3 regions of the Lactobacillus gasseri ATCC 33323 genome follow, and region 2 is predicted to be linked to each of the others. Evidence: predicted binding sites of a transcription regulator. Region 2 holds the regulator's gene; each other region holds the start of a gene.
The links. Region 2 encodes LexA, which represses DNA repair genes until DNA is damaged. Its sites were predicted from a motif close to CNAACANNTGTTNG; they were not measured.

Region 1: a site for LexA is predicted at 1,113-1,126, ahead of xerS (tyrosine recombinase XerS). Genes of this name have one in related genera too.
Region 3: a site for LexA is predicted at 1,150-1,163, ahead of LGAS_RS07135 (Y-family DNA polymerase). Genes of this name have one in related genera too.

Annotation. Positions count from the first base shown of each region.
Region 1 covers NC_008530.1:1,004,889-1,007,171, reverse strand. The annotation lists gene xerS (tyrosine recombinase XerS) at 29-1,099, opposite strand.
Region 2 covers NC_008530.1:772,037-774,319, forward strand. The annotation lists gene LGAS_RS03890 (bis(5'-nucleosyl)-tetraphosphatase) at 1-325, shown strand, start outside; gene LGAS_RS03895 (uracil-DNA glycosylase) at 309-944, shown strand; gene lexA (transcriptional repressor LexA) at 993-1,616, opposite strand; gene LGAS_RS03905 (DUF896 domain-containing protein) at 1,755-2,003, shown strand; gene LGAS_RS03910 (YneF family protein) at 2,076-2,283, shown strand, end outside.
Region 3 covers NC_008530.1:1,441,728-1,444,010, forward strand. The annotation lists gene LGAS_RS07125 (RluA family pseudouridine synthase) at 98-946, shown strand; tRNA gene LGAS_RS07130 (tRNA-Leu) at 983-1,066, opposite strand; gene LGAS_RS07135 (Y-family DNA polymerase) at 1,212-2,283, shown strand, end outside.

The DNA of each region.
Region 1 (2,283 bases), 230 kb from region 2:
TTATAATTAAAATAGTACTATACTTAAATTAATCTTGATTCTTATGTCTATTGATCTTATTGAGAGCATCTTTTTGTTTTTTTTGATCTACGTGAGTATACAAGTCAGTAGCCGTAGTTCCTTTTTGCCCTAGTTGTTGTGCAACGAGAACTTGATCTTTAGTTACTTCGTACAGTTCACTAGCCAAAGTATGGCGCAATTTGTGCGGGGTTAGCGGTTTTCCAAAAGCAGCAGAATATTTATTGACCATTTTCTCAACAGCATTCGCAGTCATTCTTCTGGTTTTTCCATGCCATCTAGTTAAAAAGAAGGCTATATCGTTTTTATTTGCATGATAACGATCAGTACGTATTTTTTGATATTTTTTTAAATAAGGAATAGTCCAGTCAGCAATTGGAACACTATCTTTTTGGCCACCTTTTCGAACTACATCAAGCATTTCATCTTTTAAGTTAATATTACGAACGTTGACACCAACGCATTCTGAAACTCTGATTCCCGTACCTAAAATTAATGCAATAATAGCTATATCACGTTCATGATTCTTTTTGAAAGAAGGTAGCGACTGTTTATTACATTTATGCTCGTATTCATTTTCAATAAAATCTAAAAACTGATATTTTAAATCACCCATGTACATATGAGATTCTAGAACATGAGCCCGGTAATTCAACGTTTTAGTGTCATTTAATGAATCAATTTTTAGCATGACATTACGATCAAAATATGGTTCTCCATGATTGTTGTCTGAAGTAATCGTTAAGAATTTATATAAAGAACGAAGAGCATTAATTGATCGGTTAATTGTAGTAGGTGAATTTAATCGTCCTTGTTGATTTTTTGTGTGCTTAAGATAATGAATATAAAGCATAACATCATTTCGCTGCATGCCTTCTAGTGTTGATAGTTCAATTTCTTTATTGGAAGAAGCTGTAGATATTTTATTTTGTCTCAGCCAATCAAAAAAACGACGAATTTCTGTTAAATATTGGTATGTTGTGGTTAATGAATGGCTAGTGCCAAGATTATATTCTTTTACAAAATCAGGCATATTCGCCAGCTCTTGTTTAATTAGGGTTAAATATCTGTTAGTTTCCAATTTATAGTCTCCTCGAACGTAGGTTTGTATATATTATATCTTATTTAAGTAATTTAGTCTTGTCCCCTAATCTTTTCTAAGTAGGAGAGAGGGGAGAGTCTTCTTCGGTAAGAAAAAATTAATAAATCATAACCTAAAAAATGTAGAATTTAACCTATAGACGGTTAGGAAAAATAACTAAACTTTTCTTATGGAATGCACAATTCAAGTTGATTTAATAATTATTAAATTGAGAAGTTATTTTAAATTAGTTTTACTAATTTTACGATAATTAACGAGCTGATTATATACTTAAAAGTTGATTGAAGTAGTGTTTATGAGCTATATATTACTAATTGAGGCGTTATAAGTTTGTATAAAACTAAACACATTTTTTTGAATTAATAGGAGAGTAGGTTATTTATTTTTCAGTAAATATCAAGTAAATTCATGGGCACATTTTGGTTACTTTTTAGGTGAGATTTTGTCGTTCTCAGTATTTTGAAGACACTAATCAAGTGTAATTACTAAGATAAAAATAGAATTTTATAATAATTAAATGTAATGTATAAATATTGATATATCAGCAAATCATTGATATTTAGGGAGAGTCTCTTATACCTATCATTAAAATTATTGTTTTAATGATAGATCCATGCGTAATATTGATACTTCTAGCCTTGAGTCTTTGACAGGAAAATAAATTAAAATGCCCTCAATAGTAATAAAAAGTAATAAAATACGATGACCTAGTTTACTATGATTATGTTTTATTTCTTTTTCTGCCTTTTATTTTGAATACTTCTCGGTATTTTAAGAAATACTCAACTTGGTATTAAGTATATCTGAACTAACATAATCCAAGATTAAAAGCTTACTAGACTTAGATAGAAAAAAACATATCATGAATAAGAAGAGATGTACATCAACTATTAACCAATAATTATTTTAAAGACCATAGAAGCGTCATCTCAGCACTAAAGAAATTGCTTTTTAATAATCTAATATAATTAATTGGAAAAAACTTTTAGCTTAGATTTTTCAGGTAATTATAGATAAAAATAAAGTTAAGTAAAATTATTTCTGACTGTAAAAAATAGATTATGCATTCTAATTAGAATGCTACTAAATTTAAAAATAATTTTTTAAAGTAATATACGATACATATATAATTAGCTGGTTGATGGTTGGCTGTGGATCATAGT
Region 2 (2,283 bases):
CTTTCCTAAAGGACATCTTGAAGCTGGAGAAAATAATGTACAAGCGGCAAAAAGAGAAGTTTATGAAGAAGTTGGATTAAGGCCAAACTATGATTTTAGTTTTGAAGAAAGTCTTACTTATAAAATAGCTCGTGATCGTTTAAAGACAGTAACTTTGTTCTTAAGTGAATTTATTCCGAGTCAGAAAATTAAATTACAAAAAAGTGAAATAGGTGCTTTTAAATGGGTAAATTTAGAAGCGGCTAGTAGTTGTTTGCATTATGAAGAATTGAATGAGCTTTTAAGAAAAGCGCAGGACTATATTAAAAATGAAATATCCAGATAAGTTATTAGCTGAAGTCAAGGAAAGATCAAAAGGGATGAGATTAGAAGGAATCAATTTTGGAGCTGGTCCAGCTCATCCTAAATTAATGATTATTGGTGAAGCGCCAGGAAGAGAAGAAATAGAGTCACTGATTCCTTTTCATGGTGCTTCCGGAAAAGAATTAATGAAGTCGTTAGCTTCAATTGGCTTAAAACGAGAAGATGTCTATATTACTAGCGCAGTAAGAAGTCGACCTTATAGCGTGAAGAAGGTATTTAGTAAGAAAGAAAATAAAGAAGTCACAAAATACCCTAATCGAAAACCAACTAAAAAAGAAATTTTAGCGCATGCTCCTTTATTAGATTTCGAGTTGCGATATGCTCAACCTAAAGTTATTGTAACCGTGGGTACGACTGCTTTGAGCCGATTACTTGACCATAAATATGAAATTAGTAAAGTACATGGTAAAATTATTAAAAATACCTCGATTTTAGAATTAAACGATAAAAAGGATGGCTATGTTTGGTCTAAAGAAAAGTATACGGTAGTACCGCAGTATCACCCGGCAGCAGTTTTTTATAATCGAAAACTTACCGATATAATTGCTCAAGATTGGTTAAATGTAAAACCTTTAATTTAAGTTAGAAAAAATAAAAACTGGTAGGAATTAATTTCCTGACCAGTTTTTTTAATCAATATTGTTACGATATAGACCGACAACTTTACCTAAAATTTGAACCACAGGTAAAATAATTGGATCCATAGTGTCATTCTCAGGTTGTAAACGGTAATATCCATCCTCTTTAAAGAACCTCTTAACTGTTGCTTCGTTATCTTCAGTCATAGCAACCACTATTTCGCCATTATTTGCACTAGATTGCTTGCGCACAATTACATGATCACCGTTTAGGATCCCAGCATTAATCATTGATTCACCATGAACGCGTAACATGAAAAGTTCGCCAGCATCATTTTCAAGATCGGGTGGAAGAGGAAAATATTCATCGATATCCTGAACCGCTAAAATTGGCTGACCAGCAGTCACTACGCCAACAATTGGAATATCTTTAGGTTTAATTCCTAAAGCTTCTCGTCCTTTTTCAGTTACTTCAATTGCTCTTGGTTTAGTGGCGTCTTTTAAAATATATCCTTTCTTTTCAAGGCGAGCTAAATGACCATGAACAGTTGAAGTTGATGAAAGATCAACTGCACTACAGATTTCTCTAACTGTAGGTGGAAAAGCTCGTTCTTCAACAGTATCGTAAATAAAACGTAAAATTTCTAATTGTTTATTTGCATGTGGTTCAGTCATAATTTTTTCTCCATATAGTTACTTACTAGTATTCTAACAAAAAAACTTTATCTCAGCAAACAGGCGTTCTTGGTAGTTGAGTCTTTTTTTATTGCTATAATTAAGGTAAACTAACATTGTTTAGTGAGGTGTTTATTTATGGATAAAAAAGAAGAGGAAAAGCTGATTAAAAGAATTAATGAGCTAACTAAAATTAGTAGAGAACGTGAATTAACTCCTGGTGAAGTGGAAGAACGAAAGAAATTAAGATCCGCTTTTCTAGAAAACTTCCGTGCAGGCTTTAGACAGCAATTAGAAGACACGGTAGTTATTGATGAAAATGGTAAAGAAGTAACCTCAGAAAAAGCAAAAGAGGCACAACGTCGTAAAGGATTAAGAAAAGATTAATCTTCTACTTTAAAAATAGCTGTTTTTTTGGTATGCTGAAAAAGTACATTAATTTTCGGAGGTTTTTGGGAAATGAATTTAGGTTTAGCAATTTTTCTTATTATTATCGCATTATTAATCGGTCTTGTCGGCGGATTTTACGGTGCTCGTGCATACATGAAGAAGTATTTCCAAGACAATCCTCCTATTAGTGAAGATATGATTGCAGCTATGATGGCGCAAATGGGACAAAAACCATCCACTAAGAAGCTTAATCAAGTTATGAATATGATGAAGCATC
Region 3 (2,283 bases), 670 kb from region 2:
ACTCCCTTTTCGTCAATAAACCTAATATGACGATTTTAGCATATCTTTATTTGAAAACTAGTATTTTAAAAGTTAAAAATTAGATAAGGTGGAAAAGATGACCACATACCATTATTTTCTTACATATCCTGCAAATTTAGGACCAATAAGTGTTAACGAATTAATGCGCAAATTATTAATTCCAAGAAAATGGCGTCATTTTTTGCGTACTGAAAAACAGATTTTAATTAATGATCATTACTTACCACTTAATTTTTTAGTAAAAGCTGGTGACAAGATTGATATTTATCTAGATCATGTCGAAAGTGACCAACAAACTTATCCTGCTAGTGGAAAATTACCTAAAGTCGTATATGAAGATTCAGATATTCTAGTAATTGATAAACCTACTGGGCAAAAAACGCACCCAAATTTAGATGAAAAAGATACTGCGTTAAATGATTGTGCTACTTACCTAGGCTACAGTCCCTTTATTGTTCACCGCCTTGATATGCTTACAAATGGTTTATTATTAGTGGCTAAAAATCCGGCTGTTGTTCCAATCTTAAATCGGCAATTAACTAATAAAACCTTGCACCGCGAATACTTAGCATGGGTTTCTAAATCAAACCAGTTAAAGCAAAGCGGAACAATTTCTTTATCCATTGGGCACGATCCTGACGATCAAAGAAAAAGAATGGTACGCCTCGATGGTCAAAAGGCGATTACTCATTATGAAGTAATTAAAGAATGTGAAAATAAGGAACTGGTAAAACTTACTCTAGAAACTGGGCGCACACATCAGATTAGAGTTCACTTAGCAGCGCTCGGTGCTCCAATTATTGGGGATCCACTATATAATCCAAATTATCAAAATGGGGAAAAATTACAGCTAACTGCTTATCAACTCACATTTATGGGGCCTTTTAAGTTCGAAAGTAAGACTGTTAAATTGATAGAAAAATAAAAGAGATACGCAAAAATGCATATCTCTTTTTTCATATGCCTCAAACAGGAGTCGAACCTGCACTCACTTGCGTGAACAGCGACCTGAACGCTGCGCGTCTGCCAATTCCGCCATTGAGGCAACTTGTAGAACATATCTATCATACCAAAAAGTTGGCAAAATTGAAAAGTCAAATAATTTAAAAATAATCCAAGTTGCATTTGCGAACTATTGTTCGTATAATATCAATTAATAAGAACAAACGTTCAGCTGAAAGGTAATTATTATGTATGACTATCGCTACGAACCGCATCGCTTAATTTTTATGATTGATAATAAGAGTTTTTTTGCCTCCTGTGAGGCGCTTCGTTTAGGTCTTAATCCGATGGAAACCTGTTTAGCCGTTGTGTCTAGACAACCTGACAGTTGCTGGGGATCCGGCTTAATTATGGCAGCCTCTCCTTTAGCTAAGAAAAAATATGGCTTGCATAATGTTATGCGCGTCCGCCAATTACCGCCTAAATGGAAAGCCCCTGATTTAAAGCTAGTTGAACCCCACATGAATCTTTATATTAAGCGCAGCGTTCAAGTCTTAGATATTTTCAGAAAATATGCGGCTAACGAAGATATTCACATGTATTCCATCGATGAAGGAATGATCGACATGACTGATTCTTGGAAACTCTTTGGCAATGGTCCCTATTATGTTGCACGCAAAATTCAAAAAGATATTCATGATGCTTTGGGACTTTATACTACTTGCGGAATCGGTGAAAATCCTCTTTTGGCTAAACTAGCAATGGATAATTCTGCTAAACACAAAAAATCGATGCTTGCTTTTTGGCATTATCTTGACGTCCCCGATACTATTTGGAAAATAGAAAAATTAGAAGATGTTTGGGGAATAAATACTCGCACTGCTAATCGGTTAAGAAAAATCGGAATTAACAATATGTATGACTTAGCTCACTCTAGTCCTTATCTTCTAAAAAAAGAATTTGGAATTATTGGTGAACAATTATTGGCAGAAAGTTGGGGCGTCGACCGTAGTATCATCAGACAAAAATATCATCCCAAAAGTAAAAGCTATGGTAACTCTCAAGTTTTAACGCGGGATTATTTCAATCAACGTGAAATAGAACTGGTCATTAGAGAAATTGGTGAGCAAGTCGCGGCCCGTATTCGCGCCCATAATTTACGAGCGGGCAAAGTTAGTCTGTATATTGGCTTTTCCCTTTTTCAATTGACGGAAACTACTAAACGCGGTGGTTTTGGCGTTCAACGTAAAATTACTCCAACTAATGTAAACCATGACTTAGTAAAAGAACTGATTGCTTTATTTCGCGAAAACTGGCATA